Regions from separate parts of the Streptomyces sp. NPDC055140 genome, predicted to be linked through region 2. Evidence: riboswitches for the same ligand, from Rfam matches in the RefSeq annotation. Region 2 holds a riboswitch; each other region holds the start of a gene.

Region 1 (5,432 bases), on a different contig from region 2:
GCGCACTTCGACTCGCTCACCCCGCACCGGATCGCCGCCGCCGACCGCGACGGCGCCGAGCTCCTCTTCGTACACACCCTGCTGCAGAGCCCGTCCGCCGCGCTGTGTCTCGGCCCGGCGACGGGCGCCGGCGAACGGACCCAAGGAGGCCCCCAATGAGCTCAGAGCCGAACGACGTGACCGAGCCGGAGCGGCCCGCCCGCCGCGACATCGAGGACAAGCTCCCGCGCGGCATCTGGGTGCGCCTGCTCGTCTACGTCTTCGCCGGGCACCTCGTCGCGGGCTTCATCTATCTGCTGTTCACGCTGGGGGCGTCGCGCGGGTGACGCGCCCGGCGTGCGGCCGGTGAGCCTCAGTCGAGGAGGCGCTCGCGCAGCCGCTCGCGCTGGGCGGGGGACAGCTTGAGGCCTTCCTCCAGGTAGCGGTCGGTGGAGCCCCAGGTCTGCGCGACCTGCTCGAAGGCGGCCGCCAGATACGTGGCGCGGGCGTCGAACAGCGGGCTCAGCAGCTCCATGACCTCGGGGGACATCGCGTCCTTCGAGGCACTGCTGCGGTGCACCTTGTAGCGGCGGTGCGTCGCGTTCGACTCCAGGTAGTCCGCCTCGATGGCGTCGCGCTCCACACCGACGGCCAGGAGCGTGACCGCTATCGACAGGCCCGCGCGGTCCTTGCCCGCCGCGCAGTGCATGAGCGCCGGCACGCTGTCCTCGGCGAGGGAGTGCAGGACCTGGCTGTGCTCGGCGGTGCGCTCCGTGATGATCGCCCGGTACGACGTGATCATGCGGTTCGCGGCCTGGCCCTCGGCGAGGGCGGCGCGCAGGTCGTCGAGGTTGCCGTCGCGCACCATCTGCCAGAACTCGGCGCCGTCCGCCGGGTCGGTCAGCGGCAGATTCACGTTCCGCACGCCGGGCAGCGTGACGTCGGGGCCTTCGAGGCGCTGGTCGGCGGCGTTGCGGAAGTCGAAGATCGTGTGCAGCCCGAGCGAGGAGAGGAACGCGGCGTCCTCGTCCGTGGCGTGCGCGAGGTGACCACTGCGGAACAGCACGCCCTGCTTGACCCGACGGCCGTCCACGGTCGGGAGACCACCGACATCGCGGAAGTTGCGCACTCCGGCCAACTCGGGCTCGGTGGACGGGACCTGCTGCGTCACGGGGGCTCCTCCCGGTCGGCCGCGGCGCTGCTCGCCTGCGGGCGCGTTCGACGATACGACATGGCTGCCAGGGGCACCCATGTGAGAGGTGGCTGGCGATTGCGTATTAAATGCCCGAAATGAACCGATAGGTAGGCAATCGAGCCTTACGAGATAACTGGCCCTGAAATACAGCCATATGGTGGCCGATGGGTGAGCAGGGTCATAGCGGTGACCGTGCGTGGCGGCGGGGCCGAATGGATTTTCAGCAGGTATCGCAGTTGCAAAGATCGTGAATCGACGGAGCGTGACGGCCTTTTCCGGAAAGGATCATTTAAGGATCAAGAACCGGAATGCCCAGGGGAATTCGCGGCTTGTCCCAGCGCTCTCCGCTCGCTTACGTTCAGCGCAATCCGGACGGACCGCCTAATCCTGCCGCCGCCCGGAATCCGCACATCGATCCGTGCTCGGCAGGAGTGGGGGACCCAGGTAGACCGCCGTTTCCGGGACACCGGAAACGGCTCGGGGTGAAGCCGTGCCCGAAAGGGGCGCGGCCGGGCAACTCCAGTCCGAACCCGACAGCTCACCTCGCAGGCGACGGAGAGGAATCCCCCATGCCCGCGAAGGGTAAGCACCGCCGTCCCAAGTCCCAGCGCTTCGCACGCACGATCGCCGTCGCCGGAATGGGCGGCGTCGCGCTCGCGCTGCCGCTGATGGGTGGCTCCGGCGCCCACGCCGCGACTCCCGCGGCCGCCCACTCGGCCGTGAAGGCCGCGGCCGCTCCCGCCGCTGCCAAGACCTACACCGTCAAGGGCGGGGACACGCTTTCGAAGATCGCCGACGTGCAGAACGTCAGCGGCGGCTGGAAGAAGCTCTACTCCGACAACCGCTCGGCCGTCGGCGGCGACCCGTCCCTGATCCATCCGGGCCTGAAGCTGACGATCGGCCAGAAGGCCGCGGCCCCCGCCGCGAAGTCCTCGGCCACCGCCACGCAGGCTTCCGCACCCAAGGCCGCTACCGGTTCCGGCTACGCGCTGCCCGTCCAGGGCGCCTCCGTCGGCACGGCGTACAAGACCGCGGGCAGCATGTGGTCCAGCGGCTACCACACCGGTGTCGACTTCGTGGTCCCGACGGGCACTCCGATCAAGGCCATAGGCGCGGGCACCGTCGTGTCGGCCGGCCTTGACGGCGCGTACGGCAACGAGGTCGTCATCCAGCACGCCGACGGCAAGTACTCGCAGTACGCCCACATGTCGTCCCTCTCCGTCTCGTCCGGGCAGACCGTGACCGAGGGCCAGCAGATCGGCCTCTCCGGCGCGACCGGCAACGTCACGGGACCGCACCTGCACTTCGAGATCCGCACCACCCCGAGCTACGGCTCGGACGTGGACCCGGTCGCCTACCTCCGTGCGCACGGGGTCTCGCTCTGACCCCGGCGGTGTGACGTCGCTCTGACCTGACGGTGTGACGTGAAGGTGTCTCGTCGAGGCGTGACGTGAAGGGGCGGGTCCGGTTCCGGGCCCGCCCCTTTGTCGTATCCCCGTCGTATTCCTGAAATCGCGAAACTGACCGGGTGGGCTATATCACCACCCGTCAACCCCTTCCTACGGTCGCGTAGGTCACATCGCAGGGTGAAAGATGTGTGGTCGTGGCAAACGAATCGAGATCACTCAGCGGCGGCACGATTCGGTCCTACGCGGCGGTGGGGGACAGCTTCACCGAAGGTGTCGGGGACCCCGGTCCCGACGGGGCCTTCGTGGGCTGGGCCGACCGTCTCGCCGTCCTCCTGGACGACCGGACCCCCGAGCACTCCTTCCGATACGCGAACCTTGCCGTGCGCGGCAAGCTCCTCGACCAGATCGTGGAGGACCAGCTGCCGCGGGCCGTCGAACTCGCCCCGGACCTGGTGACCTTCGCCGCCGGCGGCAACGACATCATCCGTCCCGGCACCGACCCCGACGACGTCGCGGAACGCTTCGAGAAGGCCGTGGCCCGGCTGACCTCCGCTGTCGGCACGGTCATGGTGACCACCGGCTTCGACACCCGTGACGTCCCGGTCCTCAAGCATCTGCGCGGCAAGATCGCGACGTACAACGGGCATGTGCGCGCGGTCGCCGACCGCTACGGCTGCCCGGTGCTCGACCTGTGGTCCCTCAAGACCGTCCAGGACCGCCGTGCCTGGGACGACGACCGGCTGCACCTTTCGCCCGAGGGGCACACGCGGGTCGCGCTGCGGGCGGGGCAGGCGCTCGGCGTCGAGGTGCCGGCGGACCCGGACCAGCCGTGGCCGGCGCAGCCGCCGCGCGGCACGCTGGAGGTGCGGCGCGACGACATCCACTGGGCGCGGGAGTTCCTGGTGCCGTGGATCGGCCGACGGCTGCGCGGCGAGTCGTCCGGGGATCACGTGGCGGCGAAGCGGCCGGATCTGCTGCCGCTCTGACGGGAGTTGCGCGCGTCATGGGGGAGCTTGCCCTTGGGGGCGGCTCCCCGCGTCATTTCTACGCGGTCACCCGGGCTCCCTTCGGAGCCGACGTCGCAGCGCCGTCAGCCCGTCGTCGTCGTCGCCGTCGTCGCCGTCAGGTCCGCCCGCTCGAGGCCCAGCTCGCGGGCCAGCGCGTCGTCGACCCACTCCTGCATGCGGGCCCGTGAGACCGTCCCCGTATACGCGGTCATCTGCACCGCAAGACCGTCGAGGAGCGCCGTCAGGCGCAGTGCGGCGCCCGCAGGGTCCGGGCAGCGGAACTCGCCCGCCGCCACGCCCTCCGCGACGACCTCCGTGAGCGCCGCCTTCCACTGCTTGTCCAGGTCGCGCGTGACCTCCCGCAGCGCGGGCTCACGCAGTGCCGCGGACCAGCCCTCGATCCACAGCCGCCACCCCTTGGCCTGCCCGGTCGGCGCATACCAGCGCACGGCCGAGCGCAGCCGGCGCAGCGCCGTCGTGCGCTTGCCCAGCAGCTTGCGCAGATGCGCCAGGTCGCCCTCGGCGGCGTGCGCGAACGCGGCCGAGACGAGCTTTTCCTTCGTCGAGAAGTGGTACAGAACCAGCGCGTTGCTCACCCCGAGCGCTGCGGCGACGTCGGCGATGCGCACGGCTGCCACGCCCCGCGCCTCGATCTGCTCGATGGCGGCCCGCAACAACTCTTCGCGCCGCTCGGCCACGCTCAACCGCACTCTTGCCACGCGGTAACCCTACACACGGGCACCGGCGGTGGGCGCCGAGCGGCGAACCCGGCGCGAACGCCTCGTGCACGACTCTTGACAGTGCCCAGTGGCGCCCGTCACAGTCTCGCTTACTGACTGGCCGTTCAGTCAATAGGGCGACCGGGGAGCCGGTCGCGACACCGTCGCAAGAAGAGTCGCAGCACAGTCCGAGAACACCCGTCACGCCCCGTGCCCCGCCGTGCAGCAGGAGTTTCCCCGTGACCCAAGCGCCGCCGATACCGCCGACCGAGCCGTCCGCCAAGGACGCACCCGACCTGCCTGACCTGTCGGAGGGATGGGGTGAACAGCGCTCCCGGCTCAAGAAGGACCTGCGCAGGCTGGACGTGCTGTTCTTCCTGATCTGCACCCTCGTCGGCCTCGACACGATCGGCTCCGTGGCCGCGCAGGGTCCGCAGGGCCTGACCTGGATGGCGATCCTCGCCCTCGCGTTCTTCCTCCCGTACGGGCTGCTCGTGGCCGAACTCGGCTCGGCCTTCCCCGTGCAGGGCGGCCCCTACGTCTGGACGCGCCTGGCGTTCGGGCGGCTCGTCGCCGGTGTGAACCAGCTCCTCTACTGGATCTCCAACCCCGTCTGGGTGGGCGGCAGCCTGTGCATCATCGCGCTCACCACGTGGGAGGAGTTCTTCACCCCGCTGCCGGGATTCTGGAAGTACGCGGCCGGCCTCGTCTTCATCTGGGGCGGCGCACTGGCCGTCGTGCAGTCCGTGCGCATCGGCAAGTGGGTGCCCATCGCGGGCGCCGTCGCCCGGATCGTGCTCCTCGGGTTCTTCCTCGTCTCCGTGGTGGTGTTCGCCGTCCAGCACGGCGTGCACGCGCTGCCCGCGGGTGAGTTCGTCCCGACATACGCCGGTTTCGTGGCGCTGGTCCCGGTCCTGATCTTCAACTACGTCGGCTTCGAACTGCCCAGCTCCGCGGCCGAGGAGATGACGAACCCGCGGCGCGACATCCCCCTGTCGATCCTGCGCTCGGGCTTCGCGGCGGTGCTCCTCTACGGCGGCCCGATCCTCGGCATCCTCTTTGTGCTGCCCAGCCAGGAGATCGGCAGCCTCGGCGGTTTCATCGACGCCTGCAAGGCCGTGTT
Region 2 (5,432 bases):
AGTTCGGGGCGGGTCTGATCGTCGATGACGCGCACGGGCTCGGCGTGCTCGGCGACGGCGGCAGGGGCGCGCCGCAGGCGGCGGGGCTCTCGGGCGCCGACGACACCGTCGTCACCGTCACCCTCTCCAAGTCGTTCGGCAGCCAGGGCGGCGCCGTCCTCGGTCCGGCCCGGGTGATCGACCATCTCGTCAACACCGCACGGACGTTCATCTTCGACACGGGCCTTGCGCCCGCAGCGGCCGGCGCCGCGCTCGCGGCCCTGCGCCTGCTGCGCCGCGAGCCCGAGCGCGCCGAAAGGGCCCGCGCCGTGGCGTCCTCGCTGCACGAACTGCTCACGGCCCAGGGGCTCCAGGCCGTACGGCCCGACGCCGCCGTCGTCTCCGTGCGCGCGCCGTCCCCCGAGGAGGCGGTGCGCTGGGCGGCGGACTGCCGCGAAGCCGGCCTCGCCGTCGGCTGCTTCCGTCCCCCGTCGGTGCCTGACGGCATCTCACGTCTGCGGCTGACCGCCCGCGCCGACCTGACCGACGATCAAATCGCCCAGACCGTACGGGTGATCAGCCGCAACGCTCCCGACTCGGCGTTCACCGCAAGGAGTTGAGGAACCCCTCCCACGCGGAGGGCGAGAACAGCAGGGCGGGTCCGGTTGTGCGCTTGGAGTCGCGCACGGCGAGCAGTCCGGCCGAAGGGCCGCGGCGCAGCGGGGCCGTCTCGACGCAGTTGTTCATTCCGGTGCTTCGGCTGCTTCGCCGCCATGGCGCGTCGCGCAGAGAGGTGCTGGGAACCGCGGCGGATGGTACGTACCGAGGCAGTGCTGACATGGTGCCTCCTTACGTGCGTTCACTGTCCGGAGGGCGGTGCGCTCCGGCGATCCCGGCGATGAAATCCAACGAGTCCCCGGGCGAAAGGGCGTGGATCCGAAGGGTGTCGAAGGCATCCGTGTACGCCTTGAGGTCTTCTTTCCGCTCGAGGTAGAGGCTACTCGTCAAATGGTCGAGAACTACTACGTCCAGATCAGAAGTGTTCGGAAATGAGAACACAACGAAAGGGCCGGTTAGTCCGACATGCTCCCCTGCGGCGAACGGCAATACCTGAAGCCGCACATGGGGAAGTTTCGCCATGGCAGCCAGATGACGCAACTGCTCCCCCATCACCCGGGGACCGCCCACCGGGCGCCGCAGCACCGCCTCGTCGAGCACCGCGCTGAGCCGGAGCGGGGACGCGGAACGCAGCACGTCCTGCCGGGCGATCCGCACCTCGACCAGGGCGTCGACCTGCCCGTCCGGCAGCCCGCCGAGCGCGGCCCTGGTCACCGCACGCGCGTAGTCGGGCGTCTGGAGGAGGCCCGGCACGACGGACGTCTCGACCGTTCTGACCCGGCACGCCTGCGACTCCAGGCTGATGAAGTCCCGGTAGGCGGGCGGTAGAAGACCCCGGTAGGCGTGCCACCAGTGCTGGCCGCCGTCGTCCCCCGACCCGGCCAGCGCGACCAGCAGATCCCGTATGCCGGGGTCCGCGACCTCGAACGCGTCGAGCAGGAGGCGCACGTCCGACGCTTTCACGCCGCTGCGCCCGGTCTCGATACGGCTCACTTTCGACTGGTGCCAGCCGACGAGCCGGGCCGTCTCGCCACTTGTGAGCCCCGCGCGGGCACGCAGCGCGCGCAGCTCCGCGCCGAGCCTGCGGCGGCGCACCGCCGGACCGTGTTTCATCCTGTCTCCTCGGACCTGTGCGGCCCGGCTCCTTCCGGCCCGGCGGATCGGTGTTCTGAGCCGACGGTAGAGGAAGCAGGCGGCGTACGCCCAAATGCGGTCCACCGAGGCAGAGTTCACCGCTTCGAGCGACAGATATATGCATATCTCGGGGGATCGGCTCCACCGGCCGGGTGGGAATGGCACTCTGGCGCGAAGCACCAGTCCGGGGGTCGCCTCGAGTCATCCGCGATGTGTCGGATTCAGGCCCCGGCGAAAAAAGGGACGACGTCGCCATGGCAGATCACCAGGAAGCATCCGTCACTCTGCCGAGCGATCCCGCCTCGGTCTCCTCGGCCCGCACATATGTCAGCGACGTACTCGCCGAATGGGGCATGCCGCGCGATGCGGAAACCGCCGACACGGTCCGGCTCATCGTCTCCGAACTCGCCACGAACGCCGTGATGCACACCCGCGGACAGTCGCCCGTCTTCAAGGTCGACGTGCAGTTGGAGCGCGACGAACACCTGCGCATCGGCGTCACGGACAGCCACCCGCGCTACCCGAAGCGGCTCCCGGCCGCCGTTCAGCAGGACAACGGGCGCGGCATGGTGATCATCCGCTGGCTGACCGTCGAGTGCGGCGGAAGCCTGTCGGTCAGGCCCGCCCCCGAAGGCGGCAAGACCGTATGGATCGCCCTGCCGTGGACGGTCCCTGTCCAACAGGTGTGAAGGCCGGCAGGTAAGAAGGCGGCTACGGGGACGCAGTGTCCGTCCCCTTCTGCGCCCGGGTGAGCGAGCGCCGCACCAGACGCGGCAGCACACCCCACAGGCCCGCACAGACCGCGAACGTTCCCGCCCCCGCCGCGATCCCCGCCGCCCGCCCCGCCGTGACATCCACGACGAGCAGCACGGACCCGGTCAGGGCGAGCACCAGAACGCTCAGGCCGGCCGTGGCGAGCCGCGAGGACATCTGCACGATCTGCGGCTTGGCACCGCGCCGGAACAGCGCGCGGTGCAGCGCCGCGGGCGCCGTGAACAGCGCGGCGGCGAGCACCGCGAGCAGCAGCGTCGCGATGTAGGTCGCGCGCTGCATGGCGTCCAGCGACGGGAACCGCGGAGTGAACGCCAGCGTCAGCAGGAACGCGAAGAGGATCTGCACGCCCGTCTGGGTGACTCTCAGCTCCTGGAGCAGCTCGCCGAAGTTCCGGTCCGCGCGCTCCAGCGGCGTCTCGTGCCGGTCCAGGCCTCCGCTCGGCGGGCCCGGGGCGCGTGGGGCGTCGTCGTCGCCTGCCGTTCGGTCCTCGTCCATACGACCACGAGTACCCCATCGCGCGGTTCCGAGGCGGACGGGGCGGATGTGAGTACTCTCCGGCGCCTGACGGGTCCCCAGGGCGCCCGGGGACCCGTCAGGCGGCGCTAGCGCACGCGCCCGTACCAGACGCTCTTCGTCCAGATCCGCTGGAGTCGCACCACGTCACCGGTCTTCGGCGAGTGCCAGATCTTTCCCTTCCCGGCGTAGATGCCGACGTGGTAGACACCGAAACCCGAATGGAAGAAGACCAGGTCACCGCGTTTTCGATGGGATGCGGAGACATGGCGGGTCTTGTTGTACTGCTGGGCGGCGGTGCGGGGCAGCTTCTTTCCCGCAGCCTTGAACGAGTAGAGCGTCAGGCCCGAGCAGTCGAATGTGTGCGGCCCAGTGGCGCCCCACCGGTAGGGGCTTCCCCTCTTGGAGGCCGCGATCTGGAGTGCCTTCGTCGCCGGTGGCGCGGCTTCCGCTTCGGGCGCGGCTCCGGGGACCAGCAGGCTGCCACCCGTTACGGCGAGTGTGAGGGCCGAGGCGGTTCCGGCCCGGGCGAGCAGCGACGGGACACGATTGAGCGCAGTCATGCGCAACCCTTCGTCAGCCGCCTGTGAAGGATGACCTGTCGGATTCGGGCTGGCGAAGTTGCCCGGCCGCGATGTGCGGCTTCACCCCAAGGGCCGGCCCGGAAAACAGCTCCGGCGGCCCGTCGTGCTCGGGTCCTCCACTCCTGCCGATCCACTTCTGTCGACCTGGCATCCGTACGGCGGCAGGACTCGGCGTCCGCACGGACCGCCCCGCCGCGGCGGCGGGGGCTTGTCGTCGGAAGGGATCTTCACGCACGAACGGCGCGAACGCAGCGCCGAATCGGCGTTGAGTGAGTGTCCTCACGACTGACCTGTTCGGGTGGACAGCACACCTTTCCACCCCGGCGCGGGGGTCCCGGCGACGCCCGCACCAGCAGCGGAAGGCGGAATCCCGGACTCTGCGTAGGCGTTCCGCGCAACTCTTCCGGTTCGCATGTGCGAGTACCGGCTACTCCGTATGTGGGTACCTCTTCTGGTCCGTTTCGGCCCGGGTCCGGACGGTTCGCGTCGACCGCTTCGGTCTCGAATGCACCGTCAATTGACCGGCTCCGGCGGCACTGTGACCCGTTGTGACCTCCTTTCTCCGTCCAGGACCCGCAAAGCCTGGGCCAGCGTCGTCGCGTGGACCTCGCTCTCGCCCCGCTGATGCATGAGCGTCAGGGCGTCCCTGAGAGCCGTCGCCCTGCCGACGAGCGCTTGAGCGGCGCGCAGTCCGCCGTACGTGTGGTCGCTCCTGGCCGGGTTGATCCTTCCGAGCAGATCGACCACCTCCAGATAGCGGTCGAGGAGTTCGCACTCGGCCCGCGTCAGTGCGGGCAGCGGAGGCAGTTCGGGCGGCAGCATCGTCGGCTCACCTGGCGCCGGGGGCCGAACCGGACGTCTTACGGTTGTCGATGACCCGGTCCGCGAGCCCGTACTCGACGGCGTCCTGGGCCCGGAGGATCGTGTCCCGCTCGATATCGGCGCCGATGCGCTCGCGGCTCTGCCCGGTGTGCCGCGCGAGCAGTTCCTCCAGCTGGGCGCGCATGCGTACCAGTTCACGGGCCTGGATCTCCAGGTCGGTCGGCTGGCCCTGCGCGGGCTCGGGCAGCCCCGGCTGATGGATCACCACGCGCGCGCCGGGCAGCACGGCCCGCTTCCCCGGCGTCCCGGCCGCCAGGAGCACGGCGGCGGCGGAGGCGGCCTGCCCGAGGCACACGGTCTCGACCTCGCAGCTGACGAACCGGATCGTGTCGTAGATCGCCGTCATCGCGCTGAACGAGCCGCCGGGGGAGTTGATGTACAGCGAGATGTCCCGGTCCGGCGCGGCGTACTCGAGGTGCATGAACTGCGCCATCACGTCGTTCGCGGAGATGTCGTCGATCGGCGTCCCCAGAAAGACGATCCGCTCCTCCAGGAGCTTGGAGTACGGATCGAGGGTGCGGTGCCCGGCCGAGGTGCGCTCGGTGAACTCGGGCAGGACGTAGCGGGCGGAAGGTCGGTTCATGGCACATGCCTCCGTGAGCGCGGAACTCTGTCGCTGCTTCTGTAAAAAATGTACAGGACGTACGGATGGTCGAGTAGGGCTCAGGGTGCGAGAAACGCGAAAGGGAGGGCTCAGGCTGCGAGAAACGCGAAAAGGGGCCGGCCCGCGCCCGAGGCGCCGGCCGACCCCCTGCTCCGTTCTCCTGTGTCGTGGCTACCGGTCGCCGTCGTCCGACCTGGACAGGCGCAGCGCGAGGTGTTGCAGGAGGTCGGCGGTCTTGATGTCGGTCCGGCCCGCGTCATGCACCTCGGCGAGCTCGGAGAAGAGGAACGCGAACGCGCCCACCAGGGAGATCGTCACCGGCATCAGTGCTGCGACGGTGGCCT
Region 3 (5,432 bases), on a different contig from region 2:
CGAGCGCGAGCGCGACGACGAGAGGGACGCGGCGATGCCGCTCGTCGGTCCCGCCGACTTGACGGGCGCCATGGCCCCGGTCCGCTTCCACTCCAGATGCGCGTCCGGGATCTCCTCCAGGAAGCGCGACGGCGGGTTGTACGAGGGCTGACCCCAGGCGCTGCGCAGCGTGGAGCGCGTCAGATACAGGCGCTCACGCGCGCGCGTGATGCCGACGTAGGCGAGCCGGCGCTCCTCCTCCAGCTCCTTGACCTGACCGAGGGAGCGCATGTGCGGGAAGACGCCGTCCTCCATGCCGGTCAGGAAGACGACCGGGAACTCAAGGCCCTTGGCGGTGTGCAGCGTCATCAGCGTGATGACGCCGGAGCCGTCGTCCTCCTCGTCCGGGATCTGGTCGGAGTCGGCGACGAGCGCGACCCGCTCCAGGAACCCGGAGAGCGTACCGACGCTCGCCTCGCCCTCACCCTCGGTCGCGCCGTCCGCCGTCGCGCTCTCCTGCTCGAACTCCAGTGCCACGGCCGCGAGTTCCTGAAGGTTCTCGATGCGGGTCTCGTCCTGCGGGTCCGTCGACGACTGCAACTCGGCGAGATAGCCGGTCCGTTCGAGCACGGCCTCCAGGACCGTCGCCGGGCCCGCGCCCGACTCGACGATCGTGCGGAGGTCCTCCATCAGCGTGTTGAACCGCTTCACCGCGTTCGTCGAGCGGGCCGCCATGCCGTACGCCTCGTCGACGCGGCGCAGCGCCTGCGGGAAGGAGATCTTCTCGCGCTGGGAGAGCGCGTCGATCATCGCCTCGGCTCGGTCGCCGATACCTCGCTTCGGCACGTTGAGAATGCGGCGCAGGGGGACGGAGTCCTCGGGGTTGGCGAGCACTCGCAGATAGGCCAGGACGTCCCTGACCTCCTTGCGCTCGTAGAAGCGGACTCCGCCGACGACCTTGTAGGGCAGGCCGACGCGGATGAAGATCTCTTCGAAGACACGGGACTGCGCGTTCGTCCGGTAGAAGACGGCGACGTCGCCGGCCTTCGCGTCGCGCGCGTCCGTGAGCCGGTCGATCTCGTCGGCGACGAACTGCGCCTCGTCGTGCTCGGTGTCCGCGACGTAGCCGGCGATCTGCGCGCCCGCGCCCGCGTTCGTCCACAGATTCTTGGGGCGGCGGGATTCGTTGCGCTCGATGACCGCGTTGGCCGCGGAGAGGATGGTCTGCGTCGAGCGGTAGTTCTGCTCGAGCAGGATCGTGGTCGCGTCGGTGTAGTCCTCCTCGAACTGGAGGATGTTGCGGATGGTGGCTCCGCGGAACGCGTAGATCGACTGGTCGGCGTCACCCACGACGCACAGCTCGGCCGGCGGCAGGTCGCCTTCACGCGGCGGCTCGTCCTCCGCGCGGCCACTGTCGGTCGACCCCACCAGCTCCCTGACCAGCGCGTACTGCGCGTGGTTCGTGTCCTGGTACTCGTCGACCAGGACGTGGCGGAAGCGGCGGTGGTAGTGCTCGGCGACGTCCGGGAAGGCGCGCAGGAGGTTTACCGTCGTCATGATCAGGTCGTCGAAGTCCAGCGCGTTCGCCTCGCGGAGGCGGGACTGGTACATCGCGTAGGCCTGGGCGAGGGTCTTCTCGAAGCCGTCGGCGGCCTGAGCTGCGAAGTCCTCCTCGTCGATGAGCTCGTTCTTCAGGTTCGAGATCTTGGCGCTGAAGGACTTCGGCGGGAACTTCTTCGGGTCCAGGTCGAGGTCGCGGCAGACCAGGGCCATGAGGCGCTTGGAGTCGGCGGCGTCGTAGATCGAGAACGACGACGTGAAGCCGAGCCTCTTCGACTCCCGGCGCAGGATACGGACGCAGGCGCTGTGGAACGTCGACACCCACATCGCGTTCGCCCGCGGGCCCACGAGGGACTCGACGCGCTCCTTCATCTCGCCCGCGGCCTTGTTCGTGAACGTGATCGCGAGGATCTGGCCGGGGTGCACACCGCGCTCGGCGAGGAGGTACGCGATGCGGTGCGTGAGCACGCGGGTCTTGCCGGAACCCGCGCCCGCCACGATGAGCAGCGGGGAGCCGCCGTGGACGACGGCCGCCTTCTGGTTCTCGTTCAGCCCGTCGAGGAGCGCCGCCGGGTCGAGCGCCGGGCGTGGGGCGCCGTCCCGGTAGTACGCGTCCCTGGCCGGGGGCGCGTCGAACTTCCCGTCGAACAGGTCGTCCGGAACGTGCTCCGGAGCCGTGTCGTCCTCGGGCGGCGGCGGGGCATGCTCCTCACTGGCCTTCGAAGCCGTGAGGTCCGCCAGGAAGCTGTCGTCAAAGAGGCTGCTCATCGCTATACGAGTCTAGGCCGCCCCACTGACACCCACGGCCGCCCCGGAAACTTCCCCCCGACTTCGCGGGCCCGGCCACCTCTCGTAGTGCGGTAATCACCCTCCGTGCTGATTACCGGAGGTCGCGAACAAGATTGCCGAAGGTCACGAAAATGTATCGGGCATATCGAACATCAACCTTCACAGCAGCCACACGAGTTGGCTAGCGTGCTCCGCGGGCCGCCCGTCCCCCCGCCGGCAACCGCGCCGCGAACGGGTCGCCCCCGCTGAGTTCAGTACGCCGAGAGGCATGGAACCGGGGACCCACGACCTTTGGGGTGAATCGGCCGACGACCCGTCAGGGCGCGGCCGTAGGGCAGCCTTCCGCATCTCCGCCCGAACCCGACAGCTAACCCGGTAGGCGGTCATGGGAAGGAGACGCGCCCCTTGGCGTCGCACCGCAAGCCGCGCAGCAGGACAGCCGGTCCCCGCACGGCCCCCGTCGTCGGAATCACCACGGCGGCCCTCACCTCCATAGCCCTGCTCTCGCAGAGCGCGACCGCCGCCCCCTCCGCGCCGCCGAAGCCGAGCATGGAAGAGGTCCAGAAGAAGGTCGACACCCTCTACCACCAGGCGGGCGTCGCCACGGAGAAGTACAACGCGGCCAAGGAGCGCACCACCAAGCAGCAGAAGCGCGTCGGGGACCTGCTCGACGACGTCGCGCAGCGCACCGAAAAGCTCAACAAGGCCCGCCAGGAGCTCGGCACTTTCGCCGCCGCCCAGTACCGCACGGGCGCCGTCTCCGACACCGCGACGCTGCTCCTCGCCGACGACGCGCAGGACTACTTCGACCAGGACCAGCTGATGAGCCGGCTCACGAGCCGCCAGAAGAAGGCCGTCGACGACTACCAGACCGAGCAGGCCACCACCACGAAGAAGCGCACCGAGGCGGCCAAGAGCCTGGAGACGCTGACCACTTCGCAGGCCACGCTCAGGAGCACGAAGAGGGACGTCCAGCAGAAGCTCGGCGACGCCCGCGAACTCCTGTCGAAGCTGACCGCCGAGGAGAAGGCGCGCCTCGCGGCGATCGAGAAGAAGAAGCAGGAGACCGCCAGGAAGAAGGCGGAGGAGCTGGCGCGTCAGCAGGCCGAGGCGGAGGCCAAGCGCAAGGCGGCGGAGGAGGCACGCCAGAAGGAGAACCCGGGCACGGGCAGCGGTTCCGGCACGGGTACGGGCTCCGGCAGCACCGGCAGTGGCTACGCCGCCAAGGCCGCGAAGGTCATCGCCTTCGCCGAGTCCCAGATGGGCAAGCCGTACGTGTGGGGCGCCACCGGCCCGGACTCGTACGACTGCTCGGGCCTCACGCAGGCCGCGTGGAAGGCGGCCGGCATCTCGCTGCCGCGCACGACCTGGGACCAGGTCAAGGTCGGCACGACCGTCACCACGGCCAACGCCCAGCCCGGTGACCTGGTCTTCTTCTACGACGACATCAGCCACGTCGGCATCTACATCGGCGACGGCAAGATGATCCACGCCCCGAAGCCGGGTGCGAACGTCCGCGTCGAGTCGATCTACTACATGCCGATCCACAGCGTGGTGCGCCCGGCCTGACCGCCGTCGTGGGGTTACGTTCGGGCGGTGCGCGGCCCGAACACAACCCCAGGTACCGGACCCACGTGGTCCCAGCTCCCGCCGGCCGCCGGCGCCGCCGTCATGGCCACCGGCATCATCTCGGTCGGCCTGAACCTGACCGGTCACTCGGTGCTGTCCGGCATCATGCTGGTGCTCGCCGCCGCCCTCTGGCTGGTCCTCGCGGCGGACTTCGCGAACCGGCTGGTGCGGGAGCGCGACCGCTGGCAGTCCGAGGCCGACACCCCGCCCGCGCTCACCGCGGTCGCGGCGACGACCGTCCTCGGCACCCGGATCTCCATGTTCGGCTGGCAGACCCTGGCCGAGGCGCTCCTCGCCCTGGCCGCGCTCGTCTGGCCGGTGCTCCTCATCAACGTCGTACGGCGCTGGAAGCCGCGGATGCCGGGGGGCGTGTTCCTCGGCTGTGTCGCGACGCAGGGCCTCGTCGTCCTGGCGGCGACGCTCGCGCCCGCGGTCGGCGCGCACTGGCTCGCGTACACCGGGATGGTGCTCTTCTGGGGCGGGGTCGTCCTGTACTGCCTCGCGCTGCTCCACTTCGACCTGCGCGAGGTGGCCTCCGGCGCCGGGGACCAGTGGGTCGCGGGCGGCGCGCTCGCCATCTCCGCCCTCGCCGCGTCGAAGCTCGTCGCGACGGGCCTGTGGAACCAGGACGACACGGACGTCCTGCGCACCATGAGCTTCCTGCTGCTCGCGCTCGATGGGGCCTGGTACGTGGTGCTGGCGCTGGCGGAGGTGCGGTGGCCTCGGCCGCGCTACGACGTGCGGCGCTGGTCGACGGTCTTCCCGATGGGAATGACAGCGGCGGCGGCACTGTCCGTGGGCGCCGCCGCCGATGTGCCCTGGCTCAGGGGGCCGGGGCAGGTACTGGTGTGGATCGCGGTGGCCGCGTGGCTCGCCGCCCTGTTCGGGACGTTCAGGTCCCGAACACCCGCCTGACTCAGGTCCAGAGGACCGCAATGAAGATGTTCGCGGTGGTCAGCAGGCCGACGAGGCCGAACAGGCCCTTGTCCACCTTCTCGTCGTCCCGCTTCACGTACACGAGGCCGAGGATCACGATCAGCAGCGCGAGCTTCACGCCGATCTTGATGTTGTTGACGGTGTTGTCGTCCGCCTGATTCAGGCCCACCAGGACGACACCCGTGACCAGCATGGTCAGCGCACCGTGCAGCATCGCCGGGACGAACCGGGCCGTTCCCTTGCCCATCGCCTTCATCTGGGTGAGGAACCCGCCGAGGAGCGAGGCGATGCCGATGATGTGCAGGCCGACGAAGAGGTGGATGAGTACGTCCATGACCGGCGAGCCTAGCCGGGGCCTCACTGCCTCCATGAACCGGCCCGCACCGATCCCCCGCCGGTCACATACGGTCACACGCGGAACACAAGGGCCAGTTGCGGACAATCCGTCACCAACCCGTGACGGTCAGGTTTAGCGTCCTTCCTCAGGTGACCGGCTCCCCACCGCCGCCCCGCTCAGGGGCGGTAGTCGGGCACCTACC
Region 4 (5,432 bases), on a different contig from region 2:
CGGCCTGACGGTGCTGCGCTGCCACCGTCCGGGCCAGCAGGTCGTCGCCATCGAGATCAATCTCGAAGCGCCCCTGGAGGCCGAACCCGCCGGGCTCGACGGCGTTGCCACCATCATGGCGAGGGCCTTTTCCGAAGGCACCGACAAGCTTGCCGCCGAGGAGTTCGCCGCCGAGCTCGAGCGCTGCGGCGCCACCCTCGACGCGCACGCCGACCACCCCGGCGTACGGGTCTCCCTGGAGGTCCCCGTCTCCCGCCTGCCGAAGGCGCTCGGTCTGCTCGCCGACGCCCTCAGGGCACCCGCCTTCGCGGACAGCGAGATCGAACGTCTGGTGCGCAACCGGCTCGACGAGATCCCGCACGAGACGGCGAACCCCGGCCGCCGCGCCGCCAAGGAGCTCTCGAAGCAGCTCTTCCCGGCCACCGCGCGCATGTCCCGCCCGCGCCAGGGCTCCGAAGAGACCGTCGCGGCCATCGACGCGGCGGCCGTACGCGCCTTCTACGACCGGCACGTGCGCCCCGCCACGGCCACCGCGGTCGTCGTGGGCGACCTCGCGGACATCGACCTCGACGCGCTGCTCGCGGACACGCTGGGCGCCTGGACGGGAAACACGGCCGAGCCGCGCCCCGTACCGCCCGTGACGGCCGACGACACCGGCAGGGTCGTCATCGTCGACCGGCCGGGCGCGGTGCAGACGCAGATCCTGATCGGCCGCGTCGGCGCGGACAAGCACGACCGGGTGTGGCCGGCGCAGGTGCTCGGCACGTACTGCCTGGGCGGCACCCTCACCTCCCGCCTGGACCGCGTCCTGCGCGAGGAGAAGGGATACACCTACGGCGTGCGGGCATTCGCCCAGGTGCTGCGCTCGGCGCCGGACGGGACGGGCGTCGCGATGCTCGCCATCAGCGGCTCCGTGGACACGCCGAACACGGGTCCGGCGCTCGACGACCTCTGGAAGGTGCTGCGCACGCTCGCGGCGGAGGGTCTCACCGACGCCGAACGGGACGTGGCCGTACAGAACTTGGTGGGCGTCGCCCCGCTCAAGTTCGAGACCGCCGCGGCCGTCGCGGGGACGCTCGCCGACCAGGTCGAGCAGCACCTGCCGGACGACTTCCAGGCGGAGGTGTACCGGCGGCTCGCCGCGACGGGCACCGTGGAGGCCACCGCGGCCGTCGTGAGCGCCTTCCCGATGGACCGTCTGGTGACGGTGCTCGTCGGTGACGCCGCGCAGATCGAGGAGCCCGTCAGGGCGCTCGGCATCGGAGAGGTGACCGTCGTCACGGGCTGACCGTGACCGGTGTGCAACGAGGGGCCCCGGTGGATGAGATGACCGCCGGGGCCCCTGTATGTCCGAATTGAACCAGTGGTTGCCTGTCTGCCCTGTGGCATGCGCTACAAAAGCCCGGTTCCGTTTGTTGATTGAAAGATGCCCCGCTTAGCGTCGGTCCGGCTGTCCGCCAGATGTACGCCGCGCCCGCGGCGCCGGACAGTCATCGCCGAGTCCCCCAAGGCGCGAGCCGGGGGAGCCGGGGACCCACCGTCCCTGGGGTGAATCGGACGCCCTTCTCTGAAGGGGGTCCGTAGGAGACCTTCCTGCTCCGAACCCGTCAGCTAACCCGGTAGGCGAGAAGGAAGGAAAGGATCAGCCACTCCATGGCGTTCACCCGTGCCACCGGGAAGCACCGTCGCCCGAGCCGTCTCACGCGTACCACCGCGCAGGTCGCCGGCGTCGCCGCGCTCACCACGACCGGTGTCATCGGAGGCCTCGCCGCCCCCGCCCTCGCCGCTGACGACGCGTCTCTTGAGCAGACCGGCCTGACCAAGGCCATCTCCATCGGTGACTCCCTCGCGGAGCAGATCGACGCGCAGGCCGCCGCCCAGCAGCAGGCCGCCGACAAGGCCGCCGCGAAGGAGAAGGCCGAGGCCGCGGCCAAGAAGAAGGCCGAGGAGGAGCGGCGCAAGGCCGAGGCGAAGGCCAAGGCGGAGCGCGAGGCCAAGGAGCGCGCCGCCCGTGCGGCCGAGCGCAAGCGACTGAACGCCTTCGTCATGCCCGTCACCGGCTCGTACGTGTCGACCGCGTACAAGGCCAGCAGCGGCCTGTGGTCCTCCGGTAGCCACACCGGCATCGACTTCCACGCCGCCAGCGGCACCTCGGTCCACGCCGTGGGCGCGGGCACGGTCGTGGAGGCCGGCTGGGGCGGCGCCTACGGCAACAACATCGTCATCAAGATGAACGACGGCACGTACACGCAGTACGGCCATCTGTCGTCCATCGGCGTCTCCGTCGGCCAGACGGTCACCCCGGGTCAGCAGATAGGCCTCTCCGGGGCGACCGGCAACGTCACGGGCCCGCACCTCCACTTCGAGGCGCGCACGAGCCCCGAGTACGGCTCGGACATCGACCCCGTCGCGTACCTGCGCTCGCACGGCATCAACGTCTGACCCTCGCCGCGTACTCGCGACAACGCACCGAAAGCCCCGGCTAACCGAGCCGGGGCTTTCGGCGTTACCGACCGCGCTCGTCACCAGCCGTGCTCGTTACCGGCCCGGCTCGTTCGTTGCCGGCGGCGCTGTCCAAAAAATATCCATGGATTACGGCCTGCCGTCGGAAATTCGCGTCCGCTGGAATAGAGTCGCTGGGCAAGCGCGCTGAACGGACTTCAATCGCGCTGTACGAGCGACTGTCTACCGCGTTTCGCGGGGATTAAGGCGGAGGTCGGTTCATGCGCATTCCGGCGCACTCGGTATGCACGGCGATCCGCGACGACATCGTCTCCGGTGTCTACGAGCGTGGCGGCAGACTCACCGAGGAGGTGCTCGCCCGCCGCTACGGCGTCTCCCGCGTCCCCGTGCGCGAGGCGCTGCGCACCTTGGAGGCCGAGGGCTTCGTCGTCACCCGCAGGCACGCGGGCGCGTGCGTCGCCGAACCCACCACGCAGGAGGCGGCGGATCAGCTGGAGATCCGGATGCTCCTCGAGCCGCTCGCCGCCGCCCGCGCCGCGCAGCGCCGCACCGAGGCGCACCTGAAGGTGCTTCGAGGCCTGGTCAGGCTGGGTCAGGAGCGCTCTCGGCGAGGTCAGAGCGAGGATCTGCGCTCGCTGGGCGGCTGGTTCCACGAGACGCTGGCGCAGGCGTCCGGCAGCCCGGGGCTGATCACGATGCTCACGCAGCTCCGCCACAAGATCGCGTGGATGTACACCGTCGAGCAGCCCGCGCAGCCCGCCGAGTCCTGGGCCGAGCACGGGGCGATCGTGGACGCCGTGGCGCGCGGTGACGGGGAGCGCGCGCGGGCGCTCACGGCGCAGCACACGGAGCGCGCCGCGGTCGCTCACCGGTTGCGCGCCCCCCGCCCGGGTGGCCGTGTGAGGACTTCGCAACATCCCGTCAACACGGTGGGGCTCCAGCATTAACAGAGGTGCCGTATACAAAGAGGGCGGCCCATTTCAAGGGGCTCTGTTTTCGCTGCCCCGGAATTATGAGAACAGGTCCGCAGAAAGAAAAAGGGTCTGCTCGGAAAATCCGAACAGACCCTTTATGTGGCGCGATCTTCTGCGAGCAGTAAACAGCGCCCAAGAATCCAGAGACCCGGTAGGGGTCAGTGCTGGGCGACCCCGTACCGGCCCGTACTAGACGGTCTCGGGAAGCTCCTCGAGCCCCTCGGAGACCAGCTTGGCCAGACGGTCGAGCGCGATGTCCGCACCCTCGACGTCGGAGGACAGGACGATCTCCTCGCCGCCGCCGGCACCCAGGCCGAGCACCGCGAGCATGGAGGCGGCGTTGACGGGAGTGCCGTCGATCTTGGCGATCGTCACGGGGACGCCGGCCGCCGTGGCCGCGCGGACGAAGATGGAGGCGGGGCGGGCGTGAAGGCCCTCGGCCCAGCCGACGTTGACGCGGCGCTCAGCCATGTGATGCTGCCCTTCAGGATTCTCACGGTTGTCTAGACCAGTCTCCCACACCGGTGGACGTGTCCGATGTGGGTCCTACGTACCGCCCGCACACGCCCGTCGGCCCTCATAGCGTGCCTTCGGCCCGCTCGCGCCGCGACCCGTACGACTGTCACCGCCGCGCCGTACGCTTGGCCCATGCAGACCCCGTCGGACCGGCACGCATACCCCGCCCACTGGGAAGCAGACGTGGTGCTGCGCGACGGCGGCACCGCGCGCATCAGGCCCATCACCATCGACGACGCCGAGCGGCTCACGAACTTCTACGAGCAGGTCTCCGACGAGTCGAAGTACTACCGCTTCTTCGCGCCATACCCACGACTGTCCGCCAAGGACGTCCACCGCTTCACCCATCACGACTACGTGGACCGGGTGGGCCTCGCGGCCACCGTGGGCGGCGAGTTCATCGCGACCGTCCGCTACGACCGCATCAACGCCCAGGGAATGTCCGCCTCCGCTCCCGCCGACGAGGCCGAGGTCGCCTTCCTCGTGCAGGACGCCCACCAGGGCCGGGGCGTCGCGTCCGCGCTCCTGGAGCACATCGCCGCCGTCGCCCGCGAGCGCGGGATCCGCCGCTTCGCCGCCGAGGTGCTGCCCGCCAACACCAAGATGATCAAGGTGTTCACGGACGCCGGGTACACCCAGAAGCGCCACTTCGAGGACGGCGTCGTCCGCCTGGAGTTCGGCCTCGAACCCACCGAGGCCTCGCTCGCCGTGCAGCGCGCCCGCGAGCAGCGCGCCGAGGCGCGCTCGGTGCACCGGCTTCTCGCCCCCGGATCCGTCGCCGTCATCGGCGTGGGCCGCACGCCCGGCGGAGTCGGCCGCAGCGTCCTCGACAACCTCCGCGACGCCGGCTTCACCGGCCGCCTCCACGCCGTGAACAGGGCGTTCCCCGACGATCTGCGCGACCTGGACGGCATCCCCGCCCACCGCTCCGTGCACGACATCGACGCCGCCGAGCCCGTCGACCTCGCCGTCGTCGCCGTCCCCGCGCGGTACGTCCCCGAAGTCGTCGCCGAGTGCGGAGAGCGCGGCGTGCAGGGGATCGTCGTGGTCTCCGCCGGATACGCCGAGTCCGGCAGCGAAGGCCGCGCCCGCCAGCGCGAACTGGTGCGCCAGGCCCGCTCGTACGGCATGCGCCTCATCGGGCCGAACGCCTTCGGCGTCATCAACACCTCGCCCGAGGTGCGGCTCAACGCGTCGCTCGCGCCCGAGATGCCGCGCGCGGGCCGCATGGGCCTGTTCGCCCAGTCGGGAGCGATCGGCATTGCGCTGCTCGCCCGTCTCCAGCGGCGCGGCGGCGGCGTGACCGGAGTGACAGGTGTGTCGACGTTCGTCTCCGCCGGCAACCGCGCGGACCTGTCGGGGAACGACGTACTCCAGTACTGGTACGACGACCCCGACACGGACGTCGCCCTGATGTACCTCGAATCCATCGGCAACCCGCGCAAGTTCACCCGCCTCGCCCGCCGCACGGCAGCCGCG

The links. Region 2 has a riboswitch for cyclic di-AMP ahead of ACWFR4_RS30045 (C40 family peptidase). Riboswitches for the same ligand answer to the same signal wherever they lie in the genome.
Region 1: another riboswitch for cyclic di-AMP. It lies ahead of ACWFR4_RS04825 (M23 family metallopeptidase); the one in region 2 lies ahead of ACWFR4_RS30045 (C40 family peptidase).
Region 3: another riboswitch for cyclic di-AMP. It lies ahead of ACWFR4_RS28010 (NlpC/P60 family protein); the one in region 2 lies ahead of ACWFR4_RS30045 (C40 family peptidase).
Region 4: another riboswitch for cyclic di-AMP. It lies ahead of ACWFR4_RS25410 (M23 family metallopeptidase); the one in region 2 lies ahead of ACWFR4_RS30045 (C40 family peptidase).

Annotation. Positions count from the first base shown of each region.
Region 1 is NZ_JBSGTG010000002.1:204,028-209,459, reverse strand. Features, by position in the region: gene ACWFR4_RS04840 (helix-turn-helix domain-containing protein) at 1-159, shown strand, start outside; gene ACWFR4_RS04835 (DUF6126 family protein) at 156-326, shown strand; gene ACWFR4_RS04830 (tyrosine-protein phosphatase) at 353-1,150, opposite strand; cyclic di-AMP (ydaO/yuaA leader) riboswitch at 1,559-1,739, shown strand; gene ACWFR4_RS04825 (M23 family metallopeptidase) at 1,744-2,559, shown strand; gene ACWFR4_RS04820 (SGNH/GDSL hydrolase family protein) at 2,778-3,569, shown strand; gene ACWFR4_RS04815 (TetR/AcrR family transcriptional regulator) at 3,674-4,309, opposite strand; gene ACWFR4_RS04810 (APC family permease) at 4,549-5,432, shown strand, end outside.
Region 2 is NZ_JBSGTG010000018.1:108,711-114,142, reverse strand. Features, by position in the region: gene ACWFR4_RS30070 (8-amino-7-oxononanoate synthase) at 1-599, shown strand, start outside; gene ACWFR4_RS30065 (DUF397 domain-containing protein) at 583-819, opposite strand; gene ACWFR4_RS30060 (helix-turn-helix domain-containing protein) at 829-1,710, opposite strand; gene ACWFR4_RS30055 (ATP-binding protein) at 1,986-2,420, shown strand; gene ACWFR4_RS30050 (DUF6328 family protein) at 2,443-3,000, opposite strand; gene ACWFR4_RS30045 (C40 family peptidase) at 3,108-3,581, opposite strand; cyclic di-AMP (ydaO/yuaA leader) riboswitch at 3,585-3,762, opposite strand; gene ACWFR4_RS30040 (hypothetical protein) at 4,116-4,424, opposite strand; gene ACWFR4_RS30035 (ATP-dependent Clp protease proteolytic subunit) at 4,432-5,067, opposite strand; gene ACWFR4_RS30030 (hypothetical protein) at 5,260-5,432, opposite strand, start outside.
Region 3 is NZ_JBSGTG010000016.1:165,993-171,424, forward strand. Features, by position in the region: gene pcrA (DNA helicase PcrA) at 1-2,307, opposite strand, end outside; cyclic di-AMP (ydaO/yuaA leader) riboswitch at 2,576-2,725, shown strand; gene ACWFR4_RS28010 (NlpC/P60 family protein) at 2,734-3,897, shown strand; gene ACWFR4_RS28015 (tellurite resistance/C4-dicarboxylate transporter family protein) at 3,925-4,872, shown strand; gene ACWFR4_RS28020 (hypothetical protein) at 4,874-5,227, opposite strand.
Region 4 is NZ_JBSGTG010000014.1:76,969-82,400, forward strand. Features, by position in the region: gene ACWFR4_RS25405 (M16 family metallopeptidase) at 1-1,288, shown strand, start outside; cyclic di-AMP (ydaO/yuaA leader) riboswitch at 1,485-1,641, shown strand; gene ACWFR4_RS25410 (M23 family metallopeptidase) at 1,654-2,442, shown strand; gene ACWFR4_RS25415 (GntR family transcriptional regulator) at 2,724-3,410, shown strand; gene ACWFR4_RS25420 (HPr family phosphocarrier protein) at 3,627-3,908, opposite strand; gene ACWFR4_RS25425 (bifunctional acetate--CoA ligase family protein/GNAT family N-acetyltransferase) at 4,086-5,432, shown strand, end outside.